3 regions of the Pseudomonas sp. OIL-1 genome follow, and region 2 is predicted to be linked to each of the others. Evidence: predicted binding sites of a transcription regulator. Region 2 holds the regulator's gene; each other region holds the start of a gene.

What was found. Region 2 encodes LexA, which represses DNA repair genes until DNA is damaged. Its sites were predicted from a motif close to CTGTNTNNNNANACAG; they were not measured.
Region 1: the regulator LexA is predicted to act here: its motif matches at 1,677-1,692, upstream of imuA (translesion DNA synthesis-associated protein ImuA).
Region 3: the regulator LexA is predicted to act here: its motif matches at 2,131-2,146, upstream of recA (recombinase RecA).

What each region holds. Positions count from the first base shown of each region.
Region 1 covers NZ_CP048629.1:1,905,928-1,910,058, forward strand. The annotation lists gene eno (phosphopyruvate hydratase) at 1-94, shown strand, start outside; gene ftsB (cell division protein FtsB) at 251-523, shown strand; gene ispD (2-C-methyl-D-erythritol 4-phosphate cytidylyltransferase) at 524-1,225, shown strand; gene imuA (translesion DNA synthesis-associated protein ImuA) at 1,777-2,394, shown strand; gene G3M63_RS08935 (DNA polymerase Y family protein) at 2,404-3,819, shown strand; gene G3M63_RS08940 (error-prone DNA polymerase) at 3,816-4,131, shown strand, end outside.
Region 2 covers NZ_CP048629.1:3,501,888-3,506,018, reverse strand. The annotation lists gene topA (type I DNA topoisomerase) at 1-927, shown strand, start outside; gene G3M63_RS16270 (DUF6586 family protein) at 930-1,439, shown strand; gene G3M63_RS16265 (hypothetical protein) at 1,551-1,784, shown strand; gene G3M63_RS16260 (SulA-like leucine-rich domain-containing protein) at 1,812-2,315, opposite strand; gene lexA (transcriptional repressor LexA) at 2,345-2,953, opposite strand; gene G3M63_RS16250 (TetR/AcrR family transcriptional regulator) at 3,171-3,854, shown strand; gene G3M63_RS16245 (L,D-transpeptidase) at 3,911-4,131, shown strand, end outside.
Region 3 covers NZ_CP048629.1:2,043,478-2,047,608, forward strand. The annotation lists gene G3M63_RS09535 (TRAP transporter fused permease subunit) at 1-144, shown strand, start outside; gene G3M63_RS09540 (TetR/AcrR family transcriptional regulator) at 226-915, opposite strand; gene G3M63_RS09545 (CinA family protein) at 1,566-2,087, shown strand; gene recA (recombinase RecA) at 2,201-3,238, shown strand; gene G3M63_RS09555 (regulatory protein RecX) at 3,257-3,706, shown strand; gene G3M63_RS09560 (TIGR00730 family Rossman fold protein) at 3,666-4,131, opposite strand, start outside.

The DNA.
Region 1 (4,131 bases), 1.6 Mb from region 2:
CGATCGCGTTTCCAAGTACAACCAGTTGCTGCGTATTGAAGAGCAGCTGGACGGTTCTGCTCCGTATAAGGGCCGTGCCGAGTTTCGTGGCTGATTGCTGATTATTGACGAAACCTGACAGGCGCTGGCATTGTTCAGCGCCTCGTCGTTTCTGGCTCTGGTACATGGAGTAGGGACTGGTGCTGGTGCTGGCCGGTTGATAGGCTGGCAATCGGCGCAGAATAGGTAACGCCATTGGAGGCGATAACACGTGAAGTGGCTCTGGGTAATTGCTCTGGTAATGCTGGCTGGCCTGCAATATCGCTTGTGGGTAGGCGAGGGCAGCCTGGCGCATGTGACTCAGCTCAGCCAACAGATCGCCGAGCAGAAACGTGAGAACGAGCAGCTGCTGGAGCGCAATCGCGTGCTGACCGCCGAGGTAATCGAGCTCAAACAGGGTCTGGAAACCATTGAGGAACGTGCCAGGAAAGAGCTTGGCATGATTCGCGACGGTGAGACGCTGTATCAGCTGAGCTCCGAATAAATGAATGTTTTACCCTTCTGGGTCGTCATCCCCGCTGCCGGTATCGGATCGCGTATGCAGGCGGACCGCCCCAAGCAGTATCTTCCCCTGGCTGGTCGCAGCCTGATTGAACATACCCTTGATTGCTTCCTGAATCAGCCCGGTTTGCGAGGTCTGGTCGTCAGCCTGGCTGAAAATGATCCTTACTGGCCTGAACTGCCCTGCGCCCAAGACGTGCGGATTCGTACCGCTGCTGGCGGGCGGGAGCGCGCCGATTCGGTATTGAATGGATTGGAAGCCTTGGTTGCCCAGGGTGCAAAGTCGGAGGATTGGGTGCTGGTGCATGATGCGGCCCGCCCCAATCTGGCCGACAGTGACTTGTACAAGCTATTGGAAACGCTTGCGGACGATGCGGTGGGCGGTCTGTTGGCCGTGCCGGTACGAGATACCCTCAAGCTGGCTGGCGCAGATGGACGGGTAACCGCCACGCCGGATCGCGCACTGTTCTGGCAGGCCTATACGCCGCAAATGTTTCGTCTTGAAGCGCTGCGTAACGCTTTGTCCGGTGCGCTGGGTGCCGGTGCCTCCATCACCGATGAGGCGTCTGCAATGGAGTGGGCGGGTCAGGCACCGCTGCTGGTCGAGGGCCGTGCTGACAATATCAAGGTCACCCGCCCCGAAGACCTGGATTGGCTTGCTGGAAGTATGCCAGCCACTGACTAATTCCCGGGGTTGTCGAGCGCCTCGGGCCGTGTTCGGACTCGACGACGAACGATTCGTCACGACTTCTGCGTTGATCTCTAACATCAATGCGTCGCGCAGGCGCACGACACCCCCAGGTAGCGCCGCTACGGGATAGACCGGGTCTGCCCCTGGAGTTGTCGAGTCCTGGGGCCGCGCCTACTCGACGACAACGATTCGTGACGTCTTCTGCGCGTTGATCTCTAACATCAATGCGTCGCTCAGGCGCACGACACCCCCAGATGGCGCTCTCAGAGTGGAGTCAGGGTCGTCAATTTACGGTTTTCCTGGAGTTTTCGAGCGCCTCGGACTGCGTTCGAACTCGACACAGCGAATCCGTCAGCGTCTCCAAGATGGCCCATAGTTACTAGTTTCTGGACCACTCATCCACTTCCACGAATACAAATTGACCAGTCGTTTTGATCTGAATATGCTGTATATCTATACAGTAAAAAGGTGGCCTGTATGCTTCGCTTGATTCCTCATTTCATTCCTGACCTGATGCGCTCTCATACGATGCGCGGAGCGGACTGATGGGCGCTGTCGTTGCACTGGATGCCCTGCTGGATCAACGCCGGATATGGAAAGGCCGGCACACCAGCACGCCCCGTAGCGGGTATCCGACCGGCAATGCCGGGCTGGATGCAATGTTGCCCTCCGGCGGCTGGCCCCTGGCTGCGTTGAGTGAAATCCTGCTTCAGGCTGAGGGGACAGGTGAGTTGCGGCTGTTGTGGCCGACACTGGCGCGATTGACCCAGGCGGGGGAAACAGTGGTGCTGGTGGCGCCACCCCATGTGCCCTTTGCACCGGCCTGGCACGCCGCAGGAATAGATCTGCGCCATTTGATGATCGTGAATGCACAGGGTGCCGAAGCGCTTTGGGCAGCCGAGCAGTGTCTGCGAACAGGATGCAATGGCGCAGTGTTGTGTTGGCCGCAACGTGCAGATGATCGATCCATGCGGCGGTTACAGGTTGCTGCTGAAACAGGGCAAACCCTTGCCTTTGCCTACCGTCCGGCCGAAGAAGCGGTGAATCCTTCCCCCGCCGCGCTGCGTCTGTTGCTTGAATCGGCGACCAGCCAACTACGCGTTCTCAAGTGCCGGGGCGGTATCGCGCCAGCGGCCCCGCTTCCCTTCGTCGCGTGGCATTGAAAATTCATTATGCGCTGGGCTTGTATTCTCTTCCCGCAACTGGCTTTAGACGCTGTTCTTCGGACACGCGCTGATTCGGACGCGCCGCTGGTATTGTTGAGCGGCCCGACCCAGCGCCGCGTGCTGCAAACCATGAACTCTGCCGCCCGCGAGCTTGGCTTGCGCCCCGGTCAATCTTTGACCGCAGCCCAGGCCATAACCAACACGTTTGCCATGGCGGAATACGAGCCGGCCGAGATTGAACGCTGGCATCAATTCCTTGCCGCATGGGCCTATCGCTTCAGTTCGCATGTGAGTCTGCATTATCCGCGCGCTGTGTTGATGGAGGTGCAATCCAGTTACAGCCTGTTTGGTCCCTGGCCACGCTTTGAGTCGCTGCTGCGCAAGGAGTTGACGGAGCTGGGCTTCCAACACCGGATTGTGGTTGCGCCCAATGCCGCGGCGGCGCGGGCGTTGGTTAATTGCCATGATGGCCTGGCTGTGGATGAGGCGCAGCTACAAAAAATGCTTGCTCAGCATCCGGTCGATCGTCTCGGGTTGGAGCGCAGCGCTGCCATCGCTTTCTCGCGTATGGGCATAAGAAATCTGGAGCAGATTTTGCGATTGCCGCGGGACAGCATCGCACGGCGCTTCAGCAAGGAAGTGCTCATGCATATCGATACCTTGCTGGGGGCCCGGCAGCTAGCGCTTGCATGTTATGCACCCCCGGATTACTTCGACAGCCGTATCGAATTGAATTTTGAGGTGGAATCCCACCAGGCCTTGTTATTTCCCTTGCGTCGCTTGACGGCCGATCTGGCCGCCTATCTGGCGGGGCGAGACAGTGGCGTGCAGCGTTTTACCCTGCACATGGAGCATCGTGATCGCGAGGACACACTGCTACCCATCGGACTGCTGAACACCGAACGTGAAGCGACCATGTTGTTTGAACTGGTACGCGGTCGGCTGGAACAGGTGCAGTTGCCAGAACCGGTTCTGGCGCTGCGGCTGATTGCGCGGGATCTCCCGGTGTTTGTACCTGAGCGCCGTGAGCTTTTCTCCGAACGAGCGCACCAATCACTGCCCTGGGAGCAGCTGCGTGAACGCCTGCGCGCCCGGCTTGGGGATGACGCTGTAACGGGGCTGCATATACAGGCTGACCACCGACCTGAACGGGCATGGCAAACCAGTAATGAAATTGCTCAGGTTGCTTCCCCAACAAACCAGCGGCTGCGTCCCGCCTGGCTCTTGGACGAGCCGGTTATATCAGAATTCGCTGGAAGCCAGATTCTGGCCGGGCCTGAGCGCATCGAGTCCGGATGGTGGGATGGCGGGGATATCCGCAGGGATTATTACCTTCTGAGGACTCAATCCGGTCAACTGGCCTGGGCCTACCGGCCGGTGGGCGATTCTGGACCATTGATGCTGCATGGGTGGTTCGCATGACTGGATATGCAGAGCTGCACTGCCTGTCCAACTTCAGCTTCCAGCGCGGGGCCTCCAGTGCGCTGGAGTTATTCGAACGGGCCAGGGCGCATGGCTATCGAGCGCTGGCGATTACTGATGAATGCACGCTGGCTGGCATCGTTCGTGCCTGGCAGGCCGCACGGCAGACGGGCGTCCCGCTCATAGTCGGCAGTGAGATGCGTGTCGAAGCAGGCCCCAAACTGGTGCTCTTGGCGGAAAACCTGATCGGCTACCAGAACCTCTGCCGGCTTGTCACTGTTGCCCGGCGGCGCGCGGCCAAGGGCGAATACA
Region 2 (4,131 bases):
GACGACTTTTATACCGATTTCAGGCAGAAACTCGGCGCAGCAGCAGCGGCTGACGAGGGCAAGGGCATGCGTGCCAATCTGCCCACGCCGACCGACATTGCCTGCACCAACTGTGGTCGGCCGATGATGATTCGTACCGCCTCGACCGGTGTGTTCCTCGGTTGCTCAGGTTACGCCCTGCCGCCGAAGGAGCGTTGCAAGGAGACCGTCAATCTGGTGCCCGGTAACGAAGTCGCTGCTGATGACGAAGAAGGCGAATCGCGGATTCTGCGTGCCAAGCGCCGTTGTCCTATCTGCTCCACCGCGATGGACAGTTATCTGGTCGACGAGACCCGCAAACTTCACGTGTGCGGTAATAACCCCGATTGCACCGGCTTCGAGGTCGAGGAAGGTCACTTCAAGATCAAGGGCTACGATGGCCCGGTTATCGAGTGCGACAAATGCGGCAGTGAAATGCAGCTCAAGACAGGCCGCTTCGGCAAGTATTTCGGCTGTACCAACGCAGACTGCAAGAACACCCGCAAACTGTTGAGAAGCGGCGAAGCGGCTCCGCCGAAGATGGATCCGGTGCCCATGCCGGAGCTGAAATGCGAGAAGGTAGACGACGTTTATATTCTGCGTGACGGCGCTTCCGGACTCTTCCTGGCTGCCAGCAAATTTCCCAAGAACAGGGAAACACGTGCGCCACTGGTCAAGGAATTGCTGCCGCACAAGTCAGAGATCGATCCCAAGTATCACTTCCTGATGGACGCGCCGGTTGCTGACGTTGAAGGCAATCCGACGGTCGTGCGTTACAGCCGCAAGACAAAAGAGCAGTATGTGCAGAGCGAAGTTGACGGAAAGCCCACCGGATGGCGCGCATTCCACGGCGACAAGGGCTGGGTTGTCGAAGACGGACGGACCAAGGCCAAGCGTAAAGAGGCTTGAACATGGCTAACGAAGTCTATACCCGAACCAATCAGGCATTGTTTTTCGCGCGCAAGGCGCTTGATGCGTGGCGTGAAGCGGAAGGCTCACAGGCATTTGACGCCCGGACTCAGGCGCTTTATCACCGAGAGCATGTGCTTTTCCACCTGTATCGCACGGTATTGGCCATGGTCCACGAAGTGGCGGACCGTTACCGTTGGCCGCTGTTGGAGCTGCGCACGGTAGAACAGGCGCTGGATGGGGAGGCGGCAAAGCGTTTCCCTGGCCCGGAGCTGGCCGAGCTAAGCGAGCTGGCCCGTGAACAGGATACCTGGTTGAGTAGGATGCTCGCCGGCTGGCTAGCCCTGCACGCGCCACCGGTGCAGGCTGGCAGCAAGCCAGAGGACGCCTCGTTGATAGCAAGCAGTGCCGTGACCGCTCGCGCCGAGTGGTCGCTGGCTGATGCTGATGACGCGGTGGGCGCGCTTAACGAACTGGTCAGCCGTTACCGTGACGGGATGGTGGAGTATTAATCTCCGCCAGTTGGTCCCGGTTTGTGGGGGCTGCTGACAGGCTCTGACAGGCCTAACGCGGAGCGGGTCTCGCCTGTGGTACACTGCGCGCCAGTAGCCAGGAGACCAGACATGCCTTCACCCTTTCTCGAAATAGTTGAGCTCCCCAACGGCAAGGTCGCGCTGCGACGTTCTGACGAGGACGGTGAGCCTTTGCTGGTCATCGAGTTCTCGCCCGACGCGAAGGATTTTCTGCAGGGTCATTATATCGAAGTTGCCAAGGCCATGATCAGTGCCGGAATGCAGGTGGCGGGGCAGGTTATGGAAGAAGACGATACCATCCCTGAGGATCGGGTCCTGCACTGACTGCTGTTGCCTGACAACGAGCGCGCTTCAGGCAGCTCTGGCTGCGTCGAGCCGCACGTTCAGGCTGCGGCAGTTGCCCTTGTGAGCCGCACCTTCCAGCATATTGGCCTCCCGCGCCCCTGTTGTCAGCCAACTGACCACCGTGTGACTGTTACCCAGCGCCAGAATCTCGCAACAGAAAGTCAGGCAGTCCATGCTGCGCTTCGGGCGGACGATCAGTATCTGGCTCGGGTCCAGCCCCGCTGAACGCAACCAGTTATGGCTCAGGTTCTCCGGCGGGTCGATCAATGTCAGCCAGCGCGGTGTTCTGGTCTGGCTCAAATCGCGCAGAACGGGTGCGAGCCATTGCATGCATTGCCGCGGAGCGCCATTCAGACAGATCTCACTGAATCCCGAATCCTCGTTGCTCTCGGTAGGCGCCGCTACTGGCGGCTGATTTATCAACCCCAGCGGTGCCTTGTAGCAAGACGCGAGCAGGGCGTTCTTGATGAGGTCAGACTGTTCGAGACGCGTTTCCTGGAAGTACGGCATGGTCAGCTCCTGGCGTAAACGGCAAATGGTTAGCGGCGTATGACGCCGACGCTCAAGCCTTCGATAATCAATTCCTGCTCGGCAAGATCGATGTCGATCGGCGCGAAGTCCGGATTTTCGGCAATGAGTGACACCTTGCGTCCTTTCTTCATGAAGCGTTTTACTGTGACTTCATCGTCTATTCGCGCGACTACGACCTGGCCATTGCGCGCTTCAGTGGTTCTATGCACAGCCAGCAGATCGCCATCGAATATGCCGATGTCCTTCATACTCATGCCTTTTACCTTGAGCAGGTAGTCAGCCCTGGGATGGAAAAAGTCAGGGTCCACCCGGCAATGGTCCTCGATATTCTCGACCGCCAGAATCGGGGCGCCAGCCGCAACCTGGCCGATGACCGGTAAGCGATCCTCGGCAGCATTCAGAGTTTCTGCAGGTAAACGAATACCGCGGGATGCACCGGGTATCATCTCGATAGCACCCTTGCGAGCAAGAGCGCGCAAGTGGTCCTCGGCGGCATTCGGCGACTTGAAGCCGATTTCCCGGGCGATATCTGCGCGGGTGGGCGGGTATCCGTGGGCATCCATGTAATCCTTTATAAAGGAAAGGATCTGCTGCTGCCGTGCGGTAAGCTTTTGCATTGGGTTGTGCCTGTTTTTTTATACAGTAGCTGTGATTATATACAGTTGATCTGCTAGTACAAGCTTGCGTGCGCGCAAACGCTTGCATCGAGCGGGCAGGTTGTTTAAAACGTAGCTCGATCAGAGGCTTCTCTTAACTGACGTATCCCGTGATGCTTGACAGTCACGACGTTTGAAACGTATGTTTCAAACACACGTTGGCGTCCTTGGAAACCAGATGGCCCATTCTGATACCGTTCAAAGAATTCTCGATGCTGCTGAGCAGTCTTTTGCTGAAAAGGGCTTTGCCGAAACCTCCTTACGGCTGATCACCAGCAAGGCGGGGGTCAACCTGGCGGCAGTGAATTATCACTTCGGTTCCAAGAAGGCGCTCATACAAGCGGTGTTCGTGCGGTTCCTTGATCCGTTCGTCTCGAGTCTGGAACGGGAGCTGGACCGCCGTCAGGAGGCTGCTGAGGAGGCAGACCCCAGCCTGGAAGAACTGCTGGAGATGCTGGTGCGTCAGGTTCTGACGGTCAAACCCCGCAGCGGTAATGACCTGTCCACATTCATGCGGTTGCTGGGTCTGGCTTTCAGTCAGAGCCAGGGCCATCTGCGCAAGTATCTGGGTGAGGTATACGGCAAGGTATTCCAGCGCTATATGGTGCTGGTATACCGGGCCGCGCCGCAGCTGCCTCCCGATGAGCTGTTCTGGCGGGTGCATTTCATGCTCGGAAGCGCTGCGTTTACCATGTCCAGCATGAAGGCGCTGCGGGCGATCGCTGAAGATGAGTTCGGCGTCCACCATAGCGTGGATCGTGTACTCCGTCTGATGGTCCCGTTTCTCGCCGCCGGTATGCGTGCCGACGGAAGTGCGGCGGCGCGCACAGCCGTGCCCGAGGGTCGCCTGGAAACGGTCTGATGGGCTTACCTCTCATGCTCTGATCCGTTATCGTGTGCACTTTCGCAGGGGCGCGCATGCAACTGGATCTGATCCACATATCGCTTTCTTCTCAGCAGCTGACCGGATATGCATCCGGTCAGCTGCTGTGCACGTTCCCGGTTTCCACCGCAGTCAATGGCGCTGGCGAGCGCGATGGCAGTGGGTGTACGCCGCGTGGTCTGCATCGGGTGCGCGCGCGCATCGGCGGCGCTGAGCCCCAGGGCACCGTGTTTATTGGCAGGCGGCCCACCGGCGA
Region 3 (4,131 bases), 1.5 Mb from region 2:
CCCTGGCAACGGGCGCCCTTGGTAATCGCGGGTTTTGCGTTCAGCTTCCCGGGTTTGATGACGACTATTGTCGGCGGCCTGGCATCGGCGGTATTGATAGCGATGGTGTGGAACCAGAACCGGTTGAAGCCAAGCCTGGCGTGACGGCCGCGCACTGATTGGCTTGTAGTTGTGCCCGGCACCAGCAATGGTTCCGGGCTCTGTTTTAACCGAGCGCAGCCGGTATCAGCTGGGTTGAGGTGGCTGCTGGGATTGCGAGAGCGTCTCGACCATCGCCGTGATGCCCACGGCCACGGTGTTTACGATAACCTCGTCTTCGATATCCTGATGTAGCCAGTCACGCAGCGGACCGAAGCCGGCAAGGTAAATCACCAGGTTGGCAATGATTTCGGCTCGGGGATCGCCCTCTGCAAGGCCCGCCCGGTCCCGGAATTTGGTGGCCATTTCACGAATCACCAGCTGGTCGCGGGATCTCATGGCGTCGCGGTCATCTTTCTGCAAATGGGGCACCGAGCGGTACGCGAGCAAGGTTCCTTTGCGCTTCTTGGTCCAGGATTCACTCAGATACAGTCTGACGCTGTGTTCCAGCGGGCGCTCGGGGTCCTCTTCCAGCAGCTCGTGCAGATTGGGGGCGCCAGAACGAAACCACAGCTTGTTCAGAAGCCGCCTGAGGATGTCATTCTTGTTGGCGATATAGTCGTAGATACTCGCCTGGTTGACGCCCGAACGAGCGCATATATCCCGGACGGTGGTCGAGGCGAAGCCTTTCTTTATAAACAGCTCCAGTGCCGCTTCACAAATCTGGTCCCGACGCTGTTCTGCAAGAGAGGTGTCTTGAATTCCTTCAAGCCTGGCCTCGAACAATGGGTCCGGTGCTTGCTCCGTCGGCGCGGAACCTTTTCTCTTCTCGTGCATCGCTTAGTCCATTACAGGAAGACTTTATTCATACCCATCGCGCTCACGCTGGCAGGCATACGGACGTCCCAAACAGGCGAAAGTCTAGCATGCATGGTATGCAGCCAGCCCTAGGGTCTGTTGCCGTTTCATCACGAGCCGCGTTGCTGTGTCAAATGACGCAAGGCCGGGCGGCGATCCGCAAGGCGCGGGACGCAGGTAATGGTTGTTCCCTTGCCAAGTCCCGCAACGCCGCATGGCGTCATTTGACACGCAACCCGAAGGGACGGGGCCCGTTTAGCGCAGCACTGCGTTACTCGTCGTTCATTTGGAACAACCAAATTTCACTCCTCGCGCCTTGTTCTGCACTAAACGGGCCTCCGTCGCGGCCGCGATGAAACGGCAACAGACCCTAGCCGGGGGCTGCGGTGAGAACGGGTTTTGTAATCTTTAATCCCGTCGCTCAAGGAAAAGTGCCAGCGAGTATGGGAGAATGATTTTCCCTCGTAATCGAATATCAAAAATGCTTTGGCAATCGGGGTGTCGCTGTTTTCGCAGCGTGCTTGTGTGTGGTCCCTGGGGTCGGCGGCGTTGGGGTGATAGGGTGGGGCCGGGCAAGGCAGAGGTAAGGCTGTCCCGGTTTTTCAAGCGCAAATGAAGAGGTGTGCACGATGTCTCAATACGACCCCTTGATCGATTCCGTAGCGGCCCGCCTGGGTAACGGGTTGCGGCGCCTGGGGCTGCAGGTCACTACGGCCGAATCCTGTACCGGCGGTGGTATCGCCGAAGCCATTACCCGAGTCAGTGGCAGCTCCGCCTGGTTTGAAACCGGTTTCGTTACCTACGCCAATCGCAGCAAAGCCCACTGGCTAGGTGTGCCCGAAGACATACTGGAAACGCATGGCGCGGTGAGTGAACCGGTGGTGCGGGCCATGGCGCAAGGCGCATTGCAGGCGGCAGACGCGGATCTGGCGGTTGCGGTGAGCGGCGTTGCCGGGCCGGATGGCGGTACACCGGAAAAGCCCGTCGGAACGGTATGGTTCGCCTGGGCAATCCGGGGTAAAGGGGTGGTCAGTCATTGCAAACGCATGCAGGGTAACCGTCGCGAAGTGCGCGCGCATACAGTACTAAAGGCCCTTGAAGGGCTGGTTATCGAGGTCGAGCGTCTCGCTGCGAACCGGTCATCATCCTGAGCCAAAAGGGGGGTAGGCGAGCTTCAGCAACTGTGGAATAATACTGACCAAATATACAGTAGTTATTCAGTAGTCCGGGCGCTACCGCTCCCGCCACTCCAAGAGGATGCACAATGGACGACAACAAGAAGAAGGCGCTTTCGGCGGCTTTGAGTCAGATTGAACGTCAGTTTGGCAAGGGCGCGGTGATGCGCATGGGCGATCAGGAACGCCAGGCCATTCCGTCGATTTCCACCGGTTCGCTCGGGCTGGATATTGCCCTGGGTCTCGGCGGCTTGCCCAAGGGGCGGATCGTTGAAATCTATGGTCCTGAATCCTCCGGTAAAACCACACTGACCCTGTCGGTCATCGCTCAGGCACAGAAGCAAGGAGCCACCTGCGCCTTCGTCGATGCCGAGCACGCGCTGGATCCGCAGTATGCCGAGAAACTGGGCGTCAAGGTTGATGACCTGCTGGTATCCCAGCCCGACACCGGCGAGCAGGCTCTGGAAATCACCGACATGCTGGTACGCTCCAATGCGGTTGACGTGATCGTGGTCGACTCCGTTGCTGCATTGGTGCCCAAGGCAGAAATCGAAGGCGAAATGGGCGACCACCACGTTGGTGTCCAGGCGCGTCTGATGTCGCAGGCGTTGCGCAAGATCACCGGTAACATCAAGAACGCCAACTGTCTGGTCATTTTTATCAACCAGATCCGTATGAAGATCGGTGTGATGTTCGGTAACCCAGAGACCACTACCGGTGGTAACGCGCTTAAATTCTATTCCTCTGTGCGTCTGGATATTCGCCGCACTGGTGCGGTGAAGGAAGGCGACGAAGTGGTCGGCAGTGAGACCCGCGTCAAGGTCGTGAAGAACAAGGTCGCGCCTCCGTTCCGTCAGGCTGAATTCCAGATTCTTTACGGTCAGGGCATTTACCACAATGCCGAGATTATTGACCTCGGTGTGCAAATCGGCCTGGTTGAAAAGGCGGGCGCCTGGTACAGCTACAAGGGCAACAAGATTGGCCAGGGCAAGGCAAATGCTGCCAAGTACATGGCCGAGAACGTTGCGATTGCCGAAGAGATCGAAAAGGCGATTCGTGACAAGTTGCTACCCAAGCCTACCAAGCCCGGCGCGGTGGTTGAAAACAGCGCCGAAGCGGATGCCTGAAGCCATTCGTGCTGAATAATGTTTGGTCGCAAGGGGCCCGGGCTGGAAACGCCGGTAGCTATTCGCCGCACCGCGCTGGATTTGCTGGCGCGGCGAGAACATACCCGTCTTGAGCTGCAACGCAAGCTGCTTCAGCGCGAAGCGGTAAGTGATCTGTTGGAAGTTGAGCTGGACCGTCTCGAAGAAGACGGCCTGCTCAGCAACGAACGGTTTTGCGAAGCCTACGTGCATGCCCGGTGCCAGCGGGGTTACGGCCCGCAGCGTTTACGCCAGGAGCTGCGTGAACGCGGTGTCGCTGAATATCTGATCGATTCGATATTGCGCGACGAAGCCTACGATTGGAACGAGCTTGCCCGTAAAACCTTCTGCAAGCGCTTCCCCGAAGGCGTAGCACGTGAACCCAGGGAACGTGCTAGGCAACTTCGCTTTATGCAGTATCGTGGTTTTGCTGGTTATGAGGTTGATTAAGCACGTCGATCAGCGCGCGCAAGCGTCCGTGGTCGCGGCCATTGAACACAAAACCCAGTCTTACCAGCTGGTTCAACTCGGGTTCGTCTGATTCGCTTGGTGAATCATGTGTTTGATGAAACCCGGGCTCCTTGCAGATTCCTGCAAACTCCTCATTGATCTGCTTGATTGCCGCTTCAGTCAGCGGGCGATACAGCCTGATGACGTATTGGTCGTCGACCCAGCGTGCCGAGTGGTAATTACTGTAGAACCGCAGGATGTGTTCCATGGCTTCGTCAGGCGAGTGGGCGACGGTCATCAGGTTCAAGTCTGATTCAGCAATGTAGCCGGACTCGCATAGTTGATGCCGGAAAAATTCCACCAGACCACTCCAGAATCGGCCATCCGGAAGGTCCAGCAGGATAACCGGCACCACCGGGCTCTTG